One region of the Butyrivibrio sp. AE3003 genome, then DNA from elsewhere that is predicted to be linked to it. Evidence: predicted binding sites of a transcription regulator. Region 1 holds the regulator's gene; the other holds the start of a gene.

Region 1 (12,684 bases):
CGTTAGGTCCGCCGTAATCAATGATATATGTAGGCTCATGACCCGGCATTGTGACGCCCATGTGCTTCTCGTGAAGCATCTTTACGATGTAACCTCTTGCAAAATCACCGCTCACGATGATATTAAGAAATCCGGGTTTAACAGACTCAACCTTTTCAAACATCTCATTTCCCGCAAGATTTGCAGCAACATCGTCAGCGATCATAAACGGCGCCTTGCCATACTTCTTGGCACCTGCCATGGCACCGTTACACTGATACTCGCACAGATCGGGTCTGTTCGAAATGGTAACCCTTCCGAGTTCCCTGTCATATCCCGCCTTCTCAAACGCGTCTCCGACTTCCTTTGAAATAATCTCTAATACTTTATCCAAATCAAAACCTTCTTTCTAAAAGCTTTTTATTTCCGTAAAAAGAAACACCGATTCGGTATTTCTTTAGATTACCAACTACACGATTTTATCAAAATCTACTATCTATGGCAACGTCAAATGCCACGCGCCGCTATGCCGCACATTATCAAGATCAGCCACAAACCACTCATTCCGCCGCTTTATTCCGATCGGCCCAAAGCCATCAATCAGCCGCCTCGGTCTTCTGCCTTTCTCTTTCCGCCTTTGAAAACCCGCATCCGCAGTAGTCCTGCCTGTACAGCCCGAATTTCTGCGACAACTCTATAGACCTCTTATAGCCTTCCTTCTTCTTGAAATCAGATGGCAAAAAAAACTACCTTCCCGCCGTTCCAAACTGCTCTGTCGCCACGAGTTTCGCCGCCGGAATCCAAAGACTCCATCTCTCCGGCTACGATTTTCTCATTTACATACTCCGCAGCCTGCACCCCGACTTCATTCAAGACATCCGCATTCTTCAAAGGACTGATTGTAAGCGTAGTCGTAAAATACTCAAATCCCTCTTTTGCCGCCATCTCAGCAGTCTTTCCAAGCCGCAGCTCAAAGCACTTTCTGCATCTTTCTCCGCCCTCGGGAACATCCTCAAGCCCGCGCACGGCATCAAGATACTCCTTCACGTCATACTCACCCTCGATGATACCTATCTTCCTCGCGCGCTCATCCGAGTGCATCCCGGCAAAATCCTGCGCATCAACCTGCCTGTTGTACTCCTCTATCAGTCTTTTTTCCTCGGCAACCCTCTTGTAATATTCCTCGCTCTCCGTGATATTCGGGTTATAAAAAAATACCGTCACATCAAAGAATTCCCGAAGATACTCAAGACAGTGCGAAGAACAGGGTGCACAGCACGCATGCAAAAGAAGCTTTGGCACCTCGCCGTTTTTCTGAAACTCCTGTATTCTCTTTTCCAGTTCCTTAGAATAGTTAACCTTGTTCACTTCTATATTTCTTTCTAAAAAGTGCTTTTTATTATATTCCTTTTAATCCGCAAAGCCTATCGCAGAAATAATCTCATCCGCAACTTCCGCAGGTGTCTTTCCATCCGTATCAACAATGATATCCGCCGCCTCTTCGTAGATCTTTCCACGCTTATCCTGGAGCTCTTTTATCCTTGCAAGAGGATCTTCGCTCTTTAATAAAGGCCTTGTGTCGTCGCCCTTAAGCCTATCATACACAGTCTCGGGCGCCGTCCTTAAATACACGACCTTGCCAACCTTCTTAAGAAGCTCCCTGTTCTTTTCTCTGACAGGAAGCCCGCCGCCAAGCGAAATAACAGTTTCTCTCATATGATCCGAAACCATCATTTCCACAAGTCCGGTCTCCATATCCCTGAAAGCTTCCTCGCCGTCCTGCTCAAAAATATCGGAAATCTTCCTGCCCTCAGCCTCTTCAATTGCTTCATCGGTATCTATCAGTTCAAGATCAAGCTTATCGGAAAGAATCTCAGAAACCGTGCTCTTCCCGCTTCCCATAAAGCCCTCAAGGATTATGTTGGTCGCGCCCAGAACCTCCATCATAAGCGACTTATATATGATGTCAGCCTCTTCTTTACTTATCTTAACGCCCTCTTCCTCAAACCACAGCTCAAATGCATCGATTCCCTGATACAGAAGCATCTTAAGTCCGGAAAAGACCTTTCCACCGGCATCCTTAACCATCTTCATAAACTTAGTCTCAAGCGGCTTGTACACTACATCTATCGCCGCGTACACATGCTTATAGAACTCTGCGTCCTCGATCGGCGCACTGTTCACATCGGGGAAAAGACCTACTGACGTGCACTGGACAACAAAGAATCTCTTTTCTTTCTCCAAAAGCTCTTTATAATCTTCAAGCGGCATGGGAATTATTTTTTCACCAAGGCTCTCATCAAGCGCGCTGTTAACTTCTTTTGCCACAGCTTCAGCCTTTTCATATGTTCTGTTAAGAACGTACACCTTCTCTGCACCTTTGCTTGCACAAAGATATGCAACAGGCCTTGCAACTCCGCCGGCGCCGAGTATAACAACACATTCCCCGTCAAGCACTATGCCCTCATCCTGCATGGCATGGTAAAGCCCCGACATATCGGTGTTGTAGCCTTTAAATCCACCTTCCGTTCTCACAAGCGTATTAACCGCACCGATTCCCTCCGCAAGCGGATCAACCTCAACAAGATTGTCGATAACATCACTCTTATACGGAACCGTAACGTTAAGTCCCTTTATTCCGAGAGCATTTGCACCCCTGACAGCGTTCTTCACACCGCCCTTCGGCACCTCAAACGGAACATAAACAAGGTTAATTCCCTTCATTGCTGCGATTGAATTATGAATAAGAGGAGACAATGTATGTCTCACGGGATTCCCTATCAGTCCGCATGTCAATGTATTTCCATCAGTATGATTCATATTCTGTCACCTCTTCTGTTCATTTATATTCACGGTCATTTTTGTCTTATGCTAAATTGTACCTTCTATTCTCTAATAAAGCAATTCTCTGAGCCCATGGCAAATCGCTTTTTATCATGTAAAAAAATTTTGCTTCAAGCATAAAGAAAAAGAGACGCGATCACAGCGTCCCTTTCGCACTTTTCTATATTTGACTTTCCCAAAGTTTAATTCTTCCTTATTACAAGTCCATCCTCGGTACTGGCAATGATACTGCTCTTATTTCCCGAAAGATCGTCTCCCACAAAATACTGATACTCACGAAGAATCTGATCTTTCTGCATTCCGGAAATAGCCTGCATCATGTCATTTGATATAAGGCCATCCATTCCCAAAAGATTTCCCGAAGCATCGTCATAGATTCCAAAAGAAATCGCAACATTATCAATAGAAGCATTTCCCCTCTGCACATGGTCGCTTGAAAGCTCCTCTTCTGCATTACCCTGTGCACCGGTCTCAGCTTTATCAAGGAACTCGGTATTATCTTTTGCGTCATTACCCACAGTTGTCGGATATTTGTAAGCACTGCTTCCACCATACCAGCTAACTCTGCTAATCGCCATAACACCAAGCCTCCTTTCCTTGCCACATCTGCTACTGTGAAAAACGTAATCGTTTAAGGTAACACACTGTCGCCCTTTTAAAATATATATCGGAAGAAAAGCCCATAAATTAAGCGTTAATTATAAAAAAATTATGAAATCTCGCATAAAATATTACTTTCATAAAGTTACCCTAAGTCAAAAATGCTTTTTGCCTCACTTTCTGATGCCCGCCGCCTTCAATAGCCGCTCGGTATACTCAGCCTGAGGATGCCTGTACACCTCATCCGTCTTCCCATGCTCAATTATCCTGCCGTCCTTCATGATCATCACGTGATCACTGATCTGGTAGACCACCCTAAGGTCATGAGATATGAAAATTATGGATATCCCGAGCTTTTTGTGAAGCGACCTGAGCAGTTCCATAATCTGCGACTGAATCGTCACATCAAGTGCAGAAACAGGCTCATCAGCGATAAGCAGTTTCGGATATCTCATAAGTGCAATACCTATGCACACTCTCTGCCTCTGTCCTCCGGAAAGCTGTGAAGGATATCTGTCCAGCATCTCAACAGGAAGCTCAACATCCTTCATCACCTCTTTTACCCGCTCAAGGCGCTCTTCCTTCGTCCACTTCCGCTTCTTGTCGACCTTAAGCGGCTCCTCCATAAGCCAGCCAACTTTCTTGGAAGGATTCAGCGAACTGTACGGATCCTGGAACACCATCTGCGGCCCCTCGTACTTCTGCATAAGCTCGCCCGTGTAGTCCTTATTGATCCCGACTATCGTCCTTGCAAGCGTCGACTTTCCGCATCCGGACTCGCCCGCGATCGCAAGCACTTCACCCTCTTCCATCTCGAAAGTCACATCGTGAAGAATCTGTATTTTTTTATTTTTGGAAAAGAGCTTTCTCTTTCTGTTCTTATAAAAAACATTAAGATTAGCGGCTCTTAAAACCTTATCCTCGCTCATAATCAGTTTCCTATGTCAATCTTTGGAATAGCCGCGATCAGCTTTTTGGTATAAAGATCCTGCGGAGCTCCAAACACCCTCGCAGTATCGCCGCTCTCAACAATATTTCCCTTCTGCATCACGATAACCCTCTCGCAGAGCTGACTTACAAGGCTAAGATCATGGGAAATAAAGATGATCGACGTTCCGCGCTCCTTGTTAATCTTTTTAAGAAGCTCGACTATCTGTGCCTGAACAGTCACATCAAGTGCCGTCGTTGGCTCATCAGCGATAAGTATCTTGGGATTTCCTATCATCGCGGCCGCAATCATAACTCTCTGCCTCATTCCGCCCGAAAGTTCATGCGGATACATGTGATAAATATTCTCCGCATCACTTAAGCCAACAGCCTTCAGCATCTCTATCGCCATTTCTTTGCGATTCTTTTTATCAATATCGGGATGATGGATGAAAAGAGACTCCTCAACCTGCCACCCGATTCTTTTAACCGGATTAAGACTCGTCATCGGCTCCTGGAAGATCATCGAGATCTCATCTCCCTGATACGACCTCAAAGTCTTTCTGTCGCAGGTAAGAAGATCGTCCCCGTTAAACATGATTCTTCCCGTCTTGGTGATCGAATGCCTGCTTAAGAGCCCCGCTATCGCAAGCGCGCTCATGCTCTTTCCCGAGCCGGACTCTCCGACAATACCGACAATCTCGCCCTCTTCAAGCATCAGATCAAAATCTTCCACCGCGACCTCGGGAAACCCGTGATCGTGAAACTCTATATGAAGATCAGTTACGTCAAGTATCACTCCCATCTTCTGATTCCCTCACCCAAAAACGAAAAGCCCAAAACCATCAAAACAATCACAAGTCCGGGACAAAGACAATAACTCGGAGTCGTAAACATGTACTGCTGCGCATCCGAAAGCATCTTTCCAAGGCTTGCATACGGTGGCTGGGAACCGACGCCCAGATAGCTAAGTCCCGCTTCCGCCAGCACCGCGTTGTTAAATCCGATAAGTATCGACGAAGCCAGAACTCCCTTTATATTGGGCAAAATATGTACGAATATCATCCTGACATCAGATACACCCTGGAGTTTGGCACTTTCCACATAATCCGTATTGCGGCAACGAAGCACTTCTCCCCTTACGATCCTTGCAAAGCTCGGAATAAATGCTATTCCGAGTGAAAGAAGAAGCTGCATCCATCCCGTTCCGAAAACACTGACAATCACAAGAGCCAGCAAAATGCTCGGAAACGCAAACATCGCATCAATAACTCTCATCGTGATCTCATCAAAGAGCCCGCCGAAGTAACCCGTAAGCGCTCCGATGAGTGTTCCCGCAAACGCACCGATAAACACGGTTCCAAGAGCGATCAGAAACGTAACCCTGCTTCCGTACATAACTCTGCTGAACACATCTCTTCCCATGTTATCGGTTCCCATAATATGTTTAAAAGAAATCCCCTGAAGCTTTTCTGCCGCACTCATCTTGGTCGGTTCATACGGCATCCAGAAAAGTCCCACTACTATCATCAAAAGGATAATTCCGGTAATAATGACACCCGCGCACATATAGGGATCTTTTTTTATTTTCTTAAAAACTTCCGTAAATTTATCTCTCATTCTTCAATCCCTATTCTCGGGTCAACAATTCTATAAATAATGTCCACCAAAAGATTGGTGACAATAACTATCATCGCAATTCCCATGATTATTGCTTCAACCACGGGGTAATCCCTGTTGCTTATGCTCGTAAGAAGGATTCTACTTATTCCCGGAATTCCAAAAACCTGCTCGATTACAATACTTCCCGCAACCATATCGGCAAGGAGCATTCCAAGGAAGGTTATGACAGGAATAAGCGCATTCTTAAGAACATGTCTGTAAAGAACGCCATTCGTGTTATTTCCTCTACTGTAAGCGGTTCTCGTGTAATCTTTTTTCGCCTCGTCAATGACGCTTCCCCTGAGCATCTTGACCGTCATAGCGATCTTAGGAAGAGCAACAGCGATTGAAGGAAAGATCAGATATCCCACAAATCCCGCAAAATTATCCGTGTACGAAACAAATCCGCCCGGAGTAAAGAGTTTAAATACCATTCCAAAAATAAAAGTTATAAGTATTCCCGAAAAGAAAGGCGGAACGGCCATGATTATCTGATTTATAACCGTAACTACGCGGTCCAGCACTCCCCCTTCGTGTTTGGCCGTGATGATTCCCATCGGAATCGAAACCACAATTGTAAGTAAAAAGGACATGATTGCCATAGTCAGCGTGATCGGTATCTTATTTAAGATCATTCCCGCAACAGGAACGCTGTAGTTGTAGCTTTTCCCCATATCACCGTGTAAAAAAGCTGCAAACCACCTGAAGTACCTGACTATAACAGGATCGTTTAATCCCATCTGCTCTCTTGTCTGAGCGATGAGTTCGGGAGAAGCCTCCGTTCCCAGCTTTTTGAGCGCGGGATCTCCCGGAATTATACTAAAAGCGAGGAATACACACAGTGAAACAACCACTAAAGTAATTATCATAGAAATGACTTTTTTAATGATATATTTCATGTGCATATTCCTCGCAAGCTCTTAAAAATGACTTATTCAGCCGGTCTTATCTTTGCAATGTCCTGCAAATAAATAGGATAAAAGACATATCCCGTAAATTTCTTATTGAGCGCTACATACTCAGGAAGATCCTGAATGTAGACATTCGCTGCATCTTTTGACAAGATACGCTCACACTCTTTGTAATACTCGGTCTTCTGTGCATCATCGGCTGTTTCTGTAGCCTTGTGAAGCGCCTCGTCGAATTCCTTGTTGCTGTAATTAAATGTATTCTTGCTTGAAGTCGACTCATATCTTGCAAGAAGCGCTCCCGCCGATACTGTGGAAGCATCAAATCCTACAACCGTCGACTCATATTTTTTGTCCGTATAAACATCGCTGAGCCATGTATTCCACTCAACTTCCTGAATATTCGCCGTAACTCCGACAGCCTTAAACTCCTCAACAAGAACCTGCGCCGTATCAACGTGCTGCTTGTAATTGGAGGGAACGGTTATCGTAAACTCAAATCCGTTCGGATATCCCGCTTCAGCCAAAAGAGCCTTAGCTTTCTCAGGATCATGGTTGTAAGTATCATTGAGCTCAGGCAAAAAATATTTCGTAAATGCAGGGTACATCGCACTTCCAATCTCAGTACCCGCTCCGTCGGAAACAAAATCCATTATCTCCTGAGGATCGATCGCATAGCAAAGCGCCTGACGAACTCTCACATCATCAAACGGCTTAACTGCGTTATTAAGATAGAGAGCCTGAACCAGATTCATGGTTCCTTCGTAGATCTCGAACTTGTCGGAGAGCTGAGCTACCTGTGCTGAAGGGATTCTTGCGTACATATCTATCGAACCGCCCTCAAGGTCAAGCACGATCGCATCTGAATTTGCCTCGATCTTAAAAACTACATCCTTAATAAAAGCTTTTTCGCCCCAGTAACCATCAAATCTTGTAACAACAAGACTCTCCTGTGGCGCGTTTGAAACGTACTTATAAGGTCCCGTACCTATAGGGTTTGTCTCGGGATTTGCATTGGCTTTAGGGATTATCGCCACAGTAAACTGCGGAAGAAGCTCCGAATCAGCCTTATTAAGTACTACCTCAACATGCTTGTCATCAACAATATTTACACTTTCAATTTCTGAAAAAGAAGAAATAAGCGGTTCGCTACCGTCAACTCCCGCGTTACGTTCCAAAGAATACTTGACATCCTCCGCTGTAACATCGGTTCCGTCGTGGAACTTTACTCCGTCTCTGAGTGTAAAGGTGTAAACCTTGTTGTCCTCTGATATTGTGTACTCACTTGCTACAGCAGGGTTAAGATTACCGTTCTCATCGGGCTTAACGAGTCCTTCAAACACGTTAAACATTACCTCTTTCGTACCTGCCCCTGTCATGTGGTGGGGGTCAAGACTGTCTATGTCCTGAGGTATTCCTACGATAAGTTTGGAAGTATCTCCCGCATTTGCCTGCTCAGAAGCTGCAGATGAACCTGCGCCTGAGTTCTTTGCGGAATCCCCTGCCTTGTCGCTTGAGCAACCGCTCAATGCAACAGTCAGTGTCGTTAACACAACAGTCAGAAGTGAGCAGATTCTCTTTCTGCCATGTCTTCTTGTGATCATGTTAAATCATCCTTCCTGAATTTATTTTCCTAAAATACATTATAGCCTTGACAAAAAAATGTCAAGGCTATAGTTTACTCTTTTTTAAGGAGCGGTGTGCTCTTATCGGTTGAGTCGGTTATAATACCGTCAGCTTCTTTCTTAAGAACTGACTTAAGCTCATCCATAAAAGTATTAACATCTTTAAATTCACGGTATACAGAGGCGAATCTTACATAAGCTACGGGATCGAGATTTTTCATCTTGTCCATAACTATCTCTCCAATAGCTCTGCTAGGTATTTCCTTCTGCTCCATATTAAAAACTTCCGTCTCAACGGCGTCAACCATCTTGGTTATCTGTTCTGCGCTTACAGGTCTCTTATGGCAAGCTCTGAAAACACCAGCTTCAATCTTCGCTCTGTCATAAGGCTCCCTGATGTCACCCTTTTTAATGACGATAAGAGGAATCGTCTCGACCTTTTCATAGGTCGTAAATCGCTTACCACACGAATCACAGACACGTCTCCTTCTAATCGAAGTATTTTCATCGGCGGGTCTTGAATCAATTACCCTCGTATCATCTTTTCCGCAGAATGGGCACTTCATAAAGAATCCTCCATTATGTCCACAATATATTGACTATACATAATCCATTTCCACAAATTATTGTATCATCATTTTTCGTATTTTTCCACACAATTTATAATTAACTCTGTGACGCGAGGTAAAATGCGGCATTGCGGACAACATAGAGTCTCAGACCCCGATATAAAGCGGCCTCACAGCCGGTACACTATATACAGCTGTGCGACGAAACAAAGAGTAACCGAAACCAGCGAAAACAGTGACTTTCTCGATGGTTCTATAAAGACTTCACCGTCAATTTCCTTCGTTCCAGACACTCCCGTAAGAAGAATCAGCAAAGGGAAAATAAACGGAAAGAAATATCTTCCGTGAACTCCGTTTACGCTTGAAGCTCCCGGATCCGTCCACTGAACATACTCAGCCGTAAATATCAGAACCGTTGTAATGGCGAGCGCCGCTGCCATAAATACCTTCAAAGCAGCGTCTTTTCGCACCTTGACAGCAATCTCCGCTTCATTATGCCTGTTCATATAAATGTTTCTGCTTATATACGCCGCAACAAGCATTATAAATATGAGTACCACTGCCTCATTTGTGCCGTCTTTAAATACAAGCGCACTTCCAAAGAACTGCATGATATAGTCATATCCCTTTATCCTGAATGTATTGAGAAGAATCGGGATATATTTAACGGGATTCATCGCGATCACTCTGTTTGTCGCATTTATGTCTGAGTATCCAAGGCTTAATATATGCGATGAAATCTTAAACCACGCAAGCGCAGGCACGACTGTCAGCAATCCGATTGCCGTCGCATGGGTAAAATAGCTCTTTTTACTCTCAAACTTATCCATCGGAATAAGGAAAAGAAGCAGGCAGAAAGCGACATACACAATCTTAAACTGCCCCAGCAAAAACGGAATTATATATAATGCCACAAGATATCCCTTCTTTGCATACGCTTTCTCATCATATCTAAGTCTTAAAACCAGCGCAGTAAGGAGATACACAAGCGCGGCAGTCATAAGATCGGGAGATATTGATGTATACTGCTTCATCATAAAAGGATGAACCGCCATCCAGAGGAAATATTCTTTTCCAAAGGGCGAGATTTTGATTCCAAGATACAAAAGAGCTCCTATCGCAATAAAATTCGCAATCTTAGCGACCATCTCGATTACGATCATGCTATGCGTAAACAGCCTTGTCATTGCCATAAAAAGAGCCGGAACCGCGTGACATACAGGCGAATACAGCGCAATATTCGTATATGTTATGTACTGCATATTTGAGGCATCTTTTACATCAAAGCCCATTCTGTTACGTGCTTCATACCAGGAAACAGAGACTCCGTCTCCTGTTCCCCACGTCAAAGGCCACGCAAACGACCTTCCTATCGCATTATTTTCATCAAGCTCAGGAAACACGTCGCCTTCAGAAATTGCATATGCCCTCCTGTAATGATTACCCGAATCCGGCTCCGCAAAAGGCGTAAATACCATAAACGCAAGCATCCCCATTACGATATACAACGCCAAGAACAGCCTCTCATAGGAAATGCTCCTCTTCTTCAAAACCACAAATCCCGCAAGAACTATCAATATCCATACAGTAGAAAAAAGATATGCCTTCACCTTGGGAAAAGAAGCCGCCCTAACCTGCATATTAAGTCCCAAAGCCGCATTCCCACTGTCATCCAAGACATCTTCCTGCGAATATCCAATAAGCTTAAGCCCGTTCACACTTATATTCTTAAAGACCAGCTTCAGATTACCCGCCGAAACATGTCGGTCCACATCAATCCAAGTCACATCCTCATCATCCGCTTCAAGCCCCGAAGTATTGTACGTTCTTGCAAACTCTCCGCCTTTGGAGTCCTTTATCAGCAGCTCAAACTCACCGTCGCCTTCATTCGACATCCTAAGCCCTAACTGCCCGATATCCCATGCCTTATAATCAACACTAAATTCCTGTCCGTTCCCATCTATAGGAACCTCTCCCCACGAAATAGTAGAATAATCCACTCCCTCCGCCGGAAAGCTAAACTCCAAACTTCCACCTACAGACCCTTTGATAGTCAAAAAAGAAAAAATCAATACAATGAACGATACAACAATATACCCTAAGTTGTCTTTCAAACTGCTCACAATCTTCATACTGCTCTCCACCCTTACGCATTCTTTTTCTCAACAATCACTATAATACCATCTCCCTATACGCTTTTCCACACAAGATACCTCGCCGCCCCGCCCCTCTCTCACTATAAGTTTCCTCTCGCACCTTAAGGAAAAGAGCTCCCGCAATCAAGTATATACCTAAAGCCTTTCAAAGACAGCCCTGACCGGCAAGGTATATGTTCAGAAATACGCAGTTCTCGGACGAGGATGATGATTTTCTTGAATGAATAAAGCAGCCAATGCCGATTTCTCTGAGCAACGTCGAAATGAGGCATTGGCTGCTTTATTCATTTTAGAAAATCACACCGCAGACGAAAACAAGTATTTCTGAACATATACCTTGCCGGTCAGGGCGTAATTAAAGGGCTATAGCACATACTTGTGCGACAGCCCTTAGTCTTACTTTCTCTGCAGGAAATCCGGAATCTTGAGTGATTTGGGTTCCACTGTTGCCTTAATCTCGCTTGGTCTGTTAATTGAAAGTCCCGGCCTTGGTGATGGATTTGCGGCGGGAGCATCAGTCACAGCGGAGATAGGTGAAATTATCGGCTGTACCGGAGGTACAGTTGCGATAGGTGTTATAGGTGTTGAAACGACCGGTGTTGGTACAGGTGTAGGCTGAGATGCGGCAAATACGCGGTTTGTTGCACTCTGTGCAGCAGCTGCCTTAGTCTGTGTACTGGTCTGAACCTTCTCTTCAATACCTGTTGCGATAACAGTTATTGTACAATTATCTGTCTTGCTTTCATCATACATTGCACCGAAGATGATGTTTACATCATTTCCTGCAAGCTGACGAACATATTCGGAAGCATCGGATGCATCCTGAAGTGTGATATCACCGGAAATATTGATGATAACACTTGAAGCTCCATTAATCTTAGTCTCAAGAAGAGGACTTTCAACCGCCATCTTGACAGCGTCAATAGCCTTCTCGTCTCCCTTACCGTTACCGATACCGATATGAGCAATGCCCTTGTCCTTCATAACAGTCTGAACATCGGCAAAGTCAAGGTTGATAACAGCAGGAACATTGATAAGATCTGTGATTCCCTGAACGGCCTGCTGGAGGACCTCATCAGCTTTCTTGAGCGCATCAGGCATAGTTGTACGTCTGTCTACGATCTGAAGAAGCTTATCATTAGGGATCACAATAAGTGTATCTACATTAGACTTGATATTCTGGATACCAAGCATAGCATTTTGCATACGCACACGTGCTTCAAAGCTGAAAGGCTTTGTAACAACGCCTACGGTTAGAATCCCCATCTCTCTGGCAAGCTTAGCAACAACGGGAGCTGCACCGGTTCCGGTTCCACCGCCCATTCCGCAAGTAACGAAGACCATATCTGCACCCTTAAGTGCTGCAGAAATCTCCTCCGCACTCTCTTCTGCCGCTTTCTCACCAATCTCAGGC
Region 2 (12,684 bases), 2.3 Mb from region 1:
GACTGTAATAAAAGCCGGGATAATTCTCCCGGCTTTTACATAGTAGGTCTAAATCAGTAACCAATCAAAGCTTAGGTGTCGCCATATGGAGCACTCTTTCTTTGATCTCCTGTGTACGTCCCTGGTTCCAGAACTGTGTTCCGATATAACCGCAGGTACGTCTTGCTACATTCATCTTGTTCTGGTCTCTGTTACCGCAATTAGGGCACTCCCAAATAAGCTTTCCGTCTGTATCTGTAACAATCTTGATCTCCCCATCATAACCGCAGCATTGACAGAAATCTGATTTGGTATTGAGCTCAGCATACATGATGTTTTCATATATATATTTCATTACTGAAATAACCGCTTCAATATTGCTATTCATATCAGGTACTTCTACATAGCTTATTGCTCCGCCGGGCGAAAGTGCCTGGAACTCGGACTCAAACTTAAGCTTTGTAAATGCATCGATCTGCTCAGTAACATGAACATGATAGCTGTTTGTAATGTAGTTTTTGTCTGTAACGTCAGGAATAATTCCAAAACGCTTCTGCAGACATTTTGCAAATTTATATGTTGTTGACTCAAGAGGTGTTCCGTAAAGGCTGAATGAAATATTTGTCTCAGCTCTCCACTTAGCACACTTGTCGTTGAGGAACTGCATTACTTTTAATGCGAAGTCTTTTCCCTTAGCATCTGTATGGGAAACACCCTTCATATATCTTGTACATTCGCAAAGACCTGCATATCCGAGTGATATTGTCGAATAGTTTCCAAAGAGAAGATTATCGATTGTCTCACCCTTCTGAAGTCTTGCAAGTGCACCGTTCTGCCAAAGAATAGGAGCTACATCGGAAGGTGTTCCGAGAAGTCTCTCATGTCTGCACATGAGTGCTCTCTTACAGAGTTCTGTTCTCTCTTCCATTATCTCCCAGAACTTTTTCTCATCCTTATTTGATGTACATGCTACGTCTACAAGGTTGATTGTAACAACGCCTTGATTGAATCTTCCGTAGTATTTGTGATCGCCCTCTTTGTAGTTCTGCGCATGAGCCTTGTTGCCCTTGTTGCACAATCCTTCGGGAACATTCTCGTTGTCGGGAGTAAGGAAACTTCTGCATCCCATGCAAGGATAAACGTCTCCGCCCTTAAGTTCCTTCATCTTCTTAGCTGAGATGTAGTCGGGAACGAGTCTCTTTGCTGTACACTTGGCAGCAAGCTCTGTGAGATACCAGTACTTGGAATCCTCATGGATGTTGTCCTCGTCAAGAACGTAGATAAGCTTAGGGAATGCAGGTGTGATAAGCTGTCCCTTTTCGTTCTTAACTCCGGTGATACGCTGCTTGAGCATTTCCTCGATGACCATGGCAAGGTCTTCTCTTGTCTGTCCTTCGGGAACTTCATCAAGATACATATAAACTGTTATGAAAGGTGCCTGTCCGTTTGTGGTCATAAGTGTGATGACCTGATACTGGATTACCTGACATCCTCTCTCTACTTCTTTTTTTACACGCATCTCTGCGATGTCATTTACCTGCTTCTTGTTGATCTTCATTCCGGCTGTCTCGAACTCGAGAGCAACTTCCTTACGGAATTTCTGTCTGCTGACATCAACAAAAGGAACAAGGTGTGAAAGTGTGATACTCTGTCCGCCGTACTGTGAGCTTGCAATCTGCGCGATCGCCTGTGTTGCGATGTTGCATGCTGTAGAGAAGCTCTTGGGACGTTCTATCATTGTCTCTGAAATAACTGTTCCGTTCTGAAGCATATCCTCCAGATTTACAAGGCAACAGTTATGCATATGCTGTGCGAAATAATCAGAATCATGGAAGTGGATAAGTCCTGCCTCATGCGCTCTTACCACGTCTTCGGGCAAAAGAAATCTTCTGGTAATGTCCTTACTAACCTCACCGGCCATGTAATCTCTCTGTACGCTATTTACTGTAGGATTCTTATTGGAGTTTTCCTGCTTAACTTCCTCGTTATTGCACTCAATAAGAGACATAATCTGCTCATCAGTCGTGTTAGACTTTCTGACAAGAGCATGTTTATAGCGGTATGTAATGTATTTTCTGGCAACCTCGTACTTGCCTGATTTCATGAGTCCATCCTCAACCATATCCTGGATTTCCTCAACGCTTGCTGCACGAGTAAGAGATGCGCACTGATTCTCCACGCTTCTTTCGATGTCGCTGATCTGGCCTGCGGTTAATTTCTTCTCGTCGGTGACTTCGTTATTTGCCTTCTCAATAGCCGCAAGAATCTTATTGCCATCAAATGCAACTTCTTTACCGCTTCTCTTAATGATCTTCATAAGAACCCCCTTCTTTTATTTTACAAAAAAACGTTTTCGCAATCACGTCATTTTCTTGCCGAATAACAATATATTGTGGTCGCATAACTATGATAATACAATATAATGTTAAATTCAAGAAGGAGATTTATTATTTTTTTCTAACATTTTCTAACCTGTTATGTAGTATTCGCAGGCGTTCAAGCTCTGTCGCATCAGTTATCGGTTTTCCGGAATAAAAATATTCTGTTTTCGATTGCTCCAACATCTTGTGTGTGTCATCAAAAACAACTACATTATCTGGTGCCTTAGATAATTCTATTCCGAGAACCTCAGCTAAATGCTTTACTGTACCGTGATTTCCGTCAATAAGAAGGGTCTCATCACCAAAAATCTGTCTGTACGCAGGTTTAAAGTAATTAAAGTGTGTACATCCAAGTACAAGCGCACAATATTCATCCATATTATAAGGTTCAAACTGTTTCTTTATATAATCAAGGACCTCTTCCGAATCAAACTCAGTTCTTTCCGCAAACTCAACGAGCCTTGGCATCGGCAGAAGGTCTACTCTGTGATGTTCATCTACTCTGTGCAGAAGGTCTTTTAACTTATCTTCTCTAATGGTCACGGGGGTCGCGATTACCATAATACGCTTCTTATCCGTTCCCTCAACAGCGGGCTTTACAGCCGGTTCCATTCCCAAGATAGGAATGCTGTATCTTTTCCTAAGTTCCTTAATTGCTACGCTGGTTGCGGTATTACAAGCTACTACTATCGCTTCCGCTCCCCTCTCAAGCAAAAACTCCGTGATGCCGATCGAATAACTAAGGATCTGCTCCGGGGTTTTTAATCCATACGGTACATGCTCTGTATCAGCGTAAAATATGTAATTTTGCTCCGGAAGGTAATGATAGGCTTCATGAAGCACAGAAAGCCCACCTATCCCGGAATCAAAAATACCGATCTTCATTTTTGATTTCCTCTGTATATGCTATACTTTAATTATGAATGATAAAAAAATTGACGAACTTCAGAAATTGTACGACAACTCAAAAGTCGGTGCCTTGGTTCAGGAGATTTGCGAATATTACGCAACAAGAGATGACTATGAAGACAACTCCTATCAGGAAGAAATTGAACCTCATGAAGTAGTTGAGTCTGTTTATATTCTCTTTTGTCTACAGAGCAGAGAACAGATACTTGATGAATTCTCTCTTATACAGAAAAAATATCCTTCTCTGTATACCTGTGTCAGTGCCCTGCACAACAATCTTCTGGTAAATATGGATTATCGTCTGCTGGAGGCAAGTTCTGCCCAAAAAATCGCAGACTATGCCAAGGATACCACTTCCGATGAAGTTCTCACCCACGCTGATACTTTTTCACGTTCGGAAAGTTCTCTATCGGAAGCAATGGATAAATTCTACTCTTGGCTTCACTCAAGGATTCTCGCTTAGATAATCCATAGATGCGTACACTGCCTTACCTTTATAATTAATAAGTGCCCATGATCCGTCATTGCTTACTGCAATTCTCTTAAGTTCATCTCCGTCTTTTGCCTTAGTAACGATATCACTGCTCGTGCTTGGCGAAGATCTGAGATTCAGGAACTCATAATTTACAACAACTTTATCATTTGTCTCCGTATATCCTTCGGGGATATCAATATCACCTTTTCCACCCCCGTTATCATCCTCACTATCGTCATCGCCATCTTTATCTTTCTGCGATTCCGTAGCTGTTTTTTCAGAATCAGGAGAAGCTACCTTATTAATAAGCTTCGCCTTTACAATAAACACAAGACACATGAGAATAATTATTCCGGTAACAACAGAAGCGATTCTTACCATCAAGAGCTTTGTCTGCTCATCGATTCCGTTATCATCATAATAATCTTCATCATATTCATCTTCGTAATAATCTCTTCCACGACGGCGATAGCGATCATCATCACGATAATCGTCTCTCTCGTCACGGCGTCTCGGACGATCGTCTCTTCTCGGCATATATTCGTCATCACGACGTCTCGACCGGTCATCTCTTCTTGGTGCATATTCATCATCGCGATATCTTAGACGGCCATCATCTCTTCTTGGCGGGTATCCATCATCACGACGCATAGGGCGATCATCACCCCTTCTTGGCGGGTATCCATCATCTCGGCGCATAGAACGTTCCTCATCTCTTCTCGGCGGGTATCCATCATCACGACGCATGGGGCGATCATCACCTCTTCTCGGCGGATATCCATCATCACGACGCATGGGACGCTCGTCATCTCTTCTCGGCGGGTATCCGTCATCACGGCGCATTGCGCGATCATCATCTCTTCTCGGCGGATATCCATCATCTCGGCGCATAGGACGATCGTCGTCTCTTCTTGGGATTCGACCGTCATCACGATTATCTGCGCGCTCTCTTCTTTGCATATCAGGGTCTTCAGGTTGTCCGTCAGTTTGCTCTCTTTGGCGGAAATATGCCTCGCGCTCTTCCGCATTGAAAAAATTATAGGGATCGGCAATCTCGATATCACCCGCATCCTCATGCTGATTATTCTCAGATACGGTGTTTACCTGTGGTATATCCTGAGTCTGACCGACATTGTCCTGATTATTGGCATGATCGTTATGGTCATCATAATCACGCTGATCATCATGGTTACTCTGTCCGTTATTCTGACCTTCGTAATCCTGCTGATCATCCTCATGCCCGTCATAGTCATGTTCATCATACTCATGGTCATCATAAGCCTGACCATCATAATCACGGCTATCGTAGTCATGCTTGTCTTCATACATATCGCCCGTATAATATCTCTCGTCCGGATCGTATGTATCGTAGTCATCTCTCTTCCTATAATTTTCAAAGTTTGTAATCTTTGGCAAAACCTTAATCTCCTCTTTAAAAAGGTGCTGACTGTTAAGCCAGCACTTTATCGATTATAGACTGTAATTTTGTCTTGTTCTGAGCTCCTATTGCTGTCTCAGTAAGCTCTCCATTCTTGAATAAAGCGAACATCGGAATGGACATTACATTGTACTTCTGAGCTATGTCGGGTGCCTGGTCAACATTTATCTTTCCGACCTTAAGCTCTCCTTCGTATTCCTCTGCAAGTTCGTCTATAACAGGTGACATCATCTTACATGGTCCGCACCAGTCTGCTGCAAAATCAACAAGCACCGGCAAGTTACTTTTCAAAACTTCTTCTTCGAAGTTCTGACTGTTTAGCGTGTAGTCCATAGGTTAGTCCCCCTTTCTACTGATCACGTACTTAAAAATCGGATTTCCAAGTGACGAAAACTTTTCCTCATATTCAGTCATCACATTTCCTTCGTTCATGACTTCATCATTATGAAGGTCGTATGTAATGGCATCAATATTCCATCCGGCAGGCTCTACCTCATCGCGTGCGAATGTGAAAAGACCTTCATTATCAGTCTTAAATTCCACAACGCCGTCCTCTTTTAATATTTTATCATATCGCTTCAGAAACTCGCGGGAAGGAAGTCGCCTTTTGGCATGTCTGTCCTTTGGCCAAGGATCTGAAAAGTTCAAATAAATTCTACCAACTTCTGATTCATCAAATACTTCCGTAATATCTTCCGCATCCATTCTTATAAAGATAACATTTGGAAGTTGCAACTCTTCCTGCTTCTGTATCGCACGAAGAAGTACGCTCGAATATTTTTCTATTCCTACATAATTAATATTAGGATGAAGCGCCGCCATATCCATTATGAAACGACCCTTGCCCATTCCTATCTCGATATGAATCTCATTATCGTTTCCAAATATTTCTTTTTTCCAAAGTCCTTTTTTCTGCTCAGGGTCCTTAACAGTGTACTTACTCTCAGCAATAACTTCTCTCGAACCCGCTATATTACGTAATCGCATTTTTTAAATTCCACCTATCCTTTATAAAGAATTTTACAACATTTGCCCTTGAATGGGAAGTATTGTATTATTTACATACTATGAACTTTTTTAATGACTTCCATAATAAAAACAGAATAAAATGTATCGCTGCTTCATTCTCAATGTTTTTTGCAGCTTTTTTTATGTTGCAAACAGCAGTCCACGCAGAAACAGGCGATTCCACCGAAGAGGCACTTAAGCAAAAAGAAGCTCCGATTCAAAGTAATTCCATACAAGGATGGCCCGAAGGACCTGTCATACCGGCAGAAGCTGCCATTTTGATGGATGCGAATACGAAGACTATTCTCTATTCGAAAAATATCGATGAGAAACTCTATCCCGCAAGTACGACAAAAATTATGACTTGTCTTCTTGCTGTGGAGAATGCCAAATTGGATGAGCAGGTTGTTTTCTCTCACGATGCTGTCTTTAGTGTTCCAAGAGACGGATCTAATCTCGGAATAGATGAAGGTGAATCAATTTCTCTTGAAGAAGCTCTTTTCGGAATTATGGTTGGAAGTGCAAACGAAGTTGCCAATGCGGTCGCTGAACATGTAGGCGGAAGCATAGACAAATTTGTTGATATGATGAATGCCCGGGCAAAAGAACTTGGATGTAAGAATACTCACTTTTCAAACACCAACGGTATTCAAGCTGATGATCACTATACCAGCGCCTATGACCTTGCACTTATCGCCAGAGAATTCTTTAGTAACGATCTGTTATGTAAAGTCGGAAATACTCCAAACTACCATTTTACCGCAACAGAAACACAGCCTGATGAATTCCCTGTCCACAACAAGCATAAGCTTATAAACGGTGAGATTAAATATGACGGCATCGTTGGAGGTAAAACAGGTTATACAGATCTTGCCCGTGAAACTCTTGTTACATGTGCGGAAAGAGACGGTATGAGACTTATCTGTGTTGTACTTAAAGATGAGTCACCGGAACAGTTCAATGATACAGTTACACTTTTCAATTACGGCTTCAATAATTTCCGTGCTGAGAAAGTTGCTGATGTGGACAAAAGATATATGCCGGATGATTCTCTTTTCTTTGAGTCAGATAATGATGTGTTTGGTAAGTCGGGAACAATCCTTAATCTTAATCCAAAAGATTATGTTATTCTTCCCGTCAATGCATCTGTTGAAGATACCGACTATGAGATCTCATATGATTTTACTCCTGAAGAACAGGCTAAGGCAGGCAACGCTCTTGCAAAGGTTATATACAGCTACAAAGGTATCCCTATAGGAAACGCCCATGTATGCTACTTTGAACAGAACGGAACACCCTCACAATTAGCCAATGCGTATCATTCGATTTTTATCAATGTAAAGATACTTATTATGTGTGCCGGAGTCTTTGTTGTTCTAATGACCTTAGTCGCGTCTGTTGCAACAAGGATTGCAGCTAACAGAACATTCCATAACAGAAGCGACCGAATTAGATACAACAGGAGAAAGCGAGAATTTAATAAAGGACATATCCGGTATAAAAAAATATATATTATTGTAGCTGTTATAGTTATCGCAATTATCTGCTTCGGTTTGTTTATCTTTTTTAATTCCAAATCACAAAAAGATACTCATACAAAAAATACGGATGAGATTAAACCGGAAACACCTGTTATAGAAGAATCAGCTGATAACATGGATGTGTGGAAAGAAAATCATTTAAAGGTAAAAGGCATATATGTCACAGGTCCAACAGCCGGAACAGATAAGCTTGACGATATCATTAGTCTTATAAACGAAACAGAACTAAATACAATTGTTCTTGATGTTAAAGATGACAATGGAAACATTACCTTTAAAATGGATAATGAAAATGTCCTAGAAATGAACTCCGGCATTGCCTACATAAAAGACATTAGTGCACTTTTAAAAAAGTTAAAAGAAAATGATATATATGTAATTGCAAGAATAGCTTGTTTCAAAGATCCTATATTGGCAAAAGCTCATCCTGAGCTTGCTCTTACATCTTCTGACAATACACCTATAACTGATGCCAATGGGAATGCTTGGGTGAACCCATGTAAAGAAGAAGTGTGGAATTATATTATTAGCCTTGTGAACAGTTGTTGTGCTCTCGGTTTTGATGAAGTGCAACTTGATTATGTTAGATTTCCGGTTGGACAAAAAGCTGATGATGCCTTATATGATCTCGTTTCAGATGATGATGATGCCCGTAGAAATTATATCACTGAGTTCTTAGCCAAAGTAACTGAAGAGGGGCATAAACATAACATTCCTGTATCAGCTGATGTTTTTGGAACAATAATCAATAGTAACAAAGACTCAAAACACGTCGGCCAGGATTATGTAAATCTTGTCTCCAATTTAGATATCATCTGTCCAATGATCTATCCATCTCATTATGCAGACGGAGAATTTAAATTAGATGTTCCCGATGCCCATCCTTACGATACGGTTAATAAAGCACTTGAAAAATCTAATGAAATCTTAAAGCCAATTTCAAATAATAATCATGCTGTTATTCGGCCATGGCTTCAAGCGTTCACCGCAACCTGGGTAAAAGGACATATAAAATATGAGGGAAAAGAAATACGAGCGCAAATCCAAGCCGTATATGACGCCGGTTATGACGAATGGATACTATGGAATTCTAATAGCAATTACAATATTGATGCATTAACAAAAAGCTGAAAAAAGCAGAACCCATTATATTATGGGGTCTGCCTTTTTTTTACCTTCCTCTGTCTTTGTTTCATGGTCTCAACTTCTTCAGGTGAAATGAACCTGCAAGTTTTGACAACATATAGTCTTCCGTTCTCAGCTTTTTTTATCCTGACTTTTGCCTTCATAAAACCATGCTTGTCACAACATGCAACTGCATAGTAATGTTTGCCGTTTGGAGAAAACCATTTTATCTTACGTCTTATGTTCTTATGACATATATAGCACTTGGTGCTCATTATCTCCATATTTTCAAGGATATCTTCTTTGGTATCAAATTCCCTTGAAATATATTTTTCATAGCTGTCAAAAACAATCTTGATTTCCTGCTTCTTGGTCTTAGGTGTTACATAGGTGTCAAAAGATATCCTCTCAAGAACTCTTTCTTTAAACCTCTGAAAAATCCTTGCCGTGTACTCCGCATCCCCCAGTGCTCTGTGGAACGGATTATCCGTATTAAGTCCCAGCTCTTCTACAGCCGATGAAAGTGCCTTTCTGGTACGTCCGTCATCAAACGCAAGACTATAGAGTTTTTGTACATCATAAAATGCAAGTGGTCTGTCCGATAAAAGCGGCATTCCAAAGAAGTCTAAATTCCTCTGAAATTCTGTAAGATCAAGAGGTCCCCAACTGCAGAATTTTGGATCCTCTCCGCACCATTCCAAAAACTCTTTTGCCGCATCACAAAAATCTTCTCCGTTTTCAAGGTCTTCCATAGACAGATGAATAAGCTTTCCCGTTATCTTGTGCATCTGCTTGTGAACCTTAGGTTTTATCAGTTTTGAAAACTCGCCTATCTTAACCCTTTTCTCATTTAATTTCACAGCGCCTATTTCAACTATTTCGAATGAAAGAGTTTTACCGTCTATTGTAACAGGCGCTTCACCCTGATTCCACTCAAGGTCAAATACAATGTAATTACCCATAAAAAATCGCCTTCCTGTCAGGCTCCATTATACAAAAATTTTTACTTTTATAAACAGTCTGCCTTTTCTGGTCGTATTCTCTGTTCCGAGATAAATAAATTTGCCGTGTCCTCTTACCGAAACTCTGGCTCCTTCTTTGAGGTCATATCCGCCGCTATATGCAGTGCGTCCGTCTATGTATACAGACTCCACTTCAATAAGCCTCTGCGCTTCCGATCTAGAAAGGTGATAAACAAAAGAAAGAATTGCATCTATTCTCTCCGATGCAACCGTGCCTCCGATTTCTTCGAATTTGGGTTCGATGTTGCACTCGGAAGATTTTACTGTTTCGCACTTCACGGAAGTATGCTTAATTCTAATAAGTTCTTTGCATATCATTTCTGCGATGTCACAAGTGGCATAAAGATACGCTTCATTTTCTCCTGCAAAGATATCTCCGATCTGGTCTCTTTCTATTCCAAGATTCATGACCGCTCCGAGATAGTCTCTGTGAGTAAGATTATCGGCGAATTTTGCATTCACCGGTTTTATCCTCACACAGGCAAGAACAGAAGGCTCTTCCTGCTCCGCCATTATAAAGCTCTCTTCATCCATGTAATCGGGTAGGAAACATACCATCGCTCTTTCAGCGTCTTTATTACCTCCGTACATAACGAAATGCGCACCATGATATTCGTGTACATTTGCAGGTATTTTTTCACTCGCAAGTATGTTGTAAAAAAGCGCCTGCTCGGATACGGACAAGAAGTCCGTGTGAGTGACAAAATTATTCATGTAAGCTCTTGTAGCAAGATCCTTTGCTCTTCCCGCAAGATAATCGCGTGATTTTTCTTCGTTCATTTTATATTTCTCAGATATTCCTTATGATCCATTTTCTTTCCGTCAAGAACAGCCTCTGTCAGGTTGTCTTTTCCGTCGTAAACAAGCTTCAGTGAAAAGAAGTCTTTTCTCTCTTCCAAGAGTTTAAAAAATATCTTGTCTCCTTCCCATAGATTGAGTCCGTAAACTTCACTCTTTTTTATCCATTCAAGTTTTCCTTCATCACAGTCACTCGGCTCTTCGTTTGGAGCAGGTGCGGTAAAGAGGGACATAAGCTCGTAGTCTCCTTTGCCGGAAACAAAGGTCACAAGTCCTCTGAAATTAAGCTCCTCTTTTGGTATGTCATAACCTGTCTCTTCAAGTATCTCTCTGTGCATACATTCTTCGGGACTTTCATCCTCTTCAAAGTGCCCTCCGACTCCGAGCCATTTGTCTTTGCTGATGTCGTTCTTTTTGGAGACTCTGTGGAGCATAAGATATCTGTCACCGCATTCGATGTAACACAAAGTTGTAAGTATGTCGTGCATTTATAACTCCCGTTGTAATGTGTTTATGGTTTTGAGTTTATTCTCTGAATAATCTTTTGCTTTTTATCTGTGTAATTTGTTATCGGATAACAGGGTAAAAAAAAGGCTTAAAACGCACCTGCTTTTTATCCCCGGTTTTTGTGGTGAATTTCTTATCGTCAAAAATGCTGAAGCCCACTAACGGTGCAGTTTTTCGCGATTTTTACAAATCTAAAAATCACCCCGAAATTTATCCCGATTTTTACTCTGTTTTTTATCCGTATTTTTTCTCGAAAACAACTCTTAAATCAACCTTCAAATTTACTCTGTATCGTTCATTTTTAAGAGCGTATTATTACATCAATGTTTAAGTGATTCTGTCCAATATTTTTGTCCGTAAATATCTGTGAAACAATATGTCTCAAGAACCGCTCCGTCACCTACGGGAACATTGCTTATTTTCATATCGGACATTGCCCCTTTTACTGTGTATTTTTCTCCCAGTAAATAAGCCTTCTTGAAAGCCCTGTCATATCCGTAGAAATCACAGGTAAAATCAATCTCATCTCCCGCCTGCAATTCTGTGAGGTTCTTTGCTATGGTCTCTGTCTCGCCTTCAACGTAGTCATAGCAAACACCAGCAACATACCCGTCTTCATTGTCCGAATCAAACACGAGAATGAGATTCGCTTTTTGTCCATTTAAAAGACACGGAACTCTGCCTGTTATTGCATAGCTTTCTTCAGTTACCTGAACGTCTACCACATAGTAGGCTACAACATTGCCGTCAATTGCAAGCCAGGTCTTGTCGTTCTGCGACCTCAAATTTCCACTCTCATCAAAGTCGAAAACATTATCCATTCCAAGGTCTATGTATCCCTCACCGTCATCATAGAACATATTCAGGTCGAGTTCATGTACCATTTTCCACTGGTCTTCTGACAGGCTTATAACGTCTTCTCCGGCAGTATTTTTTGTCCACATAAGAGCGGACTCATCAAACCTGTTAGAAGCAATGTATTTTGCTGCCTTTTCCACATCAAGACTTTTACCGAGGAATGCTGTGTTGGAAGAATTAAGTCCCGACACGCTGCTAAAGTCACTTGAAAGGAAGGTCGTAAGAAGCTGTGTTATCATCTCCGCAGAAGCATCCGAATTTCCGCTTCCGGAAAGCTCTCCAAAAATGGATGGTAAAGGTGTCTGTGAACCACCCGCTGCAACCTGTCCCGCAACCTCCATAGAAGCAAAGTTCTGAATGCACTTTGCATACTCTTTATCCATGCCGATATCTTCATAGGTATTTACCATCGAATCTACCTTATGTGTTTTCTTATAAGGGAAGTAGATGGAAAGCCCGTACGAGTTGGTCATATTTGAGCTTGTTTTGTTGTATTTTATTGCGCTTTTTAAGGTCGCCACAAGTTCTTTTGCATCATCTGTTCCAACCCTGTTTGCAAAGTCCACAAGATCGACCTGATCTATCTTTGAAGAAGCCGCAAATTCTCTTGTATTTCCTCTCGCATTTGAAACCGTTTTATAGT

Evidence for each region. The regulator NrdR, encoded in region 1, represses ribonucleotide reductase genes. The targets are predictions, from matches to a motif close to CACAANATNTTGTG.
Region 2: the regulator NrdR is predicted to act here: its motif matches at 2,361-2,374, upstream of nrdD (anaerobic ribonucleoside-triphosphate reductase).

Annotation. Positions count from the first base shown of each region.
Region 1 covers NZ_JMLX01000001.1:330,106-342,789, reverse strand. Annotated here, with positions in the region: gene argS (arginine--tRNA ligase) at 1-373, opposite strand, end outside; partial or broken gene CD00_RS16815 (epoxyqueuosine reductase QueH) at 576-1,347, opposite strand; gene aroE (shikimate dehydrogenase) at 1,390-2,799, opposite strand; gene CD00_RS0101705 (hypothetical protein) at 3,006-3,401, opposite strand; gene CD00_RS0101700 (ABC transporter ATP-binding protein) at 3,597-4,352, opposite strand; gene CD00_RS16810 (ABC transporter ATP-binding protein) at 4,355-5,155, opposite strand; gene CD00_RS0101690 (ABC transporter permease) at 5,146-5,970, opposite strand; gene CD00_RS0101685 (ABC transporter permease) at 5,967-6,911, opposite strand; gene CD00_RS0101680 (ABC transporter substrate-binding protein) at 6,944-8,524, opposite strand; gene nrdR (transcriptional regulator NrdR) at 8,599-9,111, opposite strand; gene CD00_RS0101670 (DUF2142 domain-containing protein) at 9,285-11,246, opposite strand; gene ftsZ (cell division protein FtsZ) at 11,667-12,684, opposite strand, start outside.
Region 2 covers NZ_JMLX01000001.1:2,654,758-2,667,441, reverse strand. Annotated here, with positions in the region: gene nrdD (anaerobic ribonucleoside-triphosphate reductase) at 65-2,296, opposite strand; gene murI (glutamate racemase) at 2,427-3,245, opposite strand; gene CD00_RS0112795 (hypothetical protein) at 3,280-3,732, shown strand; gene CD00_RS0112790 (SH3 domain-containing protein) at 3,715-5,160, opposite strand; gene trxA (thioredoxin) at 5,195-5,515, opposite strand; gene trmB (tRNA (guanosine(46)-N7)-methyltransferase TrmB) at 5,519-6,169, opposite strand; gene CD00_RS19465 (putative glycoside hydrolase) at 6,250-8,862, shown strand; gene CD00_RS0112765 (3'-5' exonuclease) at 8,883-9,818, opposite strand; gene CD00_RS0112760 (YlmH/Sll1252 family protein) at 9,846-10,658, opposite strand; gene CD00_RS0112755 (NUDIX hydrolase) at 10,655-11,164, opposite strand; gene CD00_RS0112750 (clostripain-related cysteine peptidase) at 11,504-12,684, opposite strand, start outside.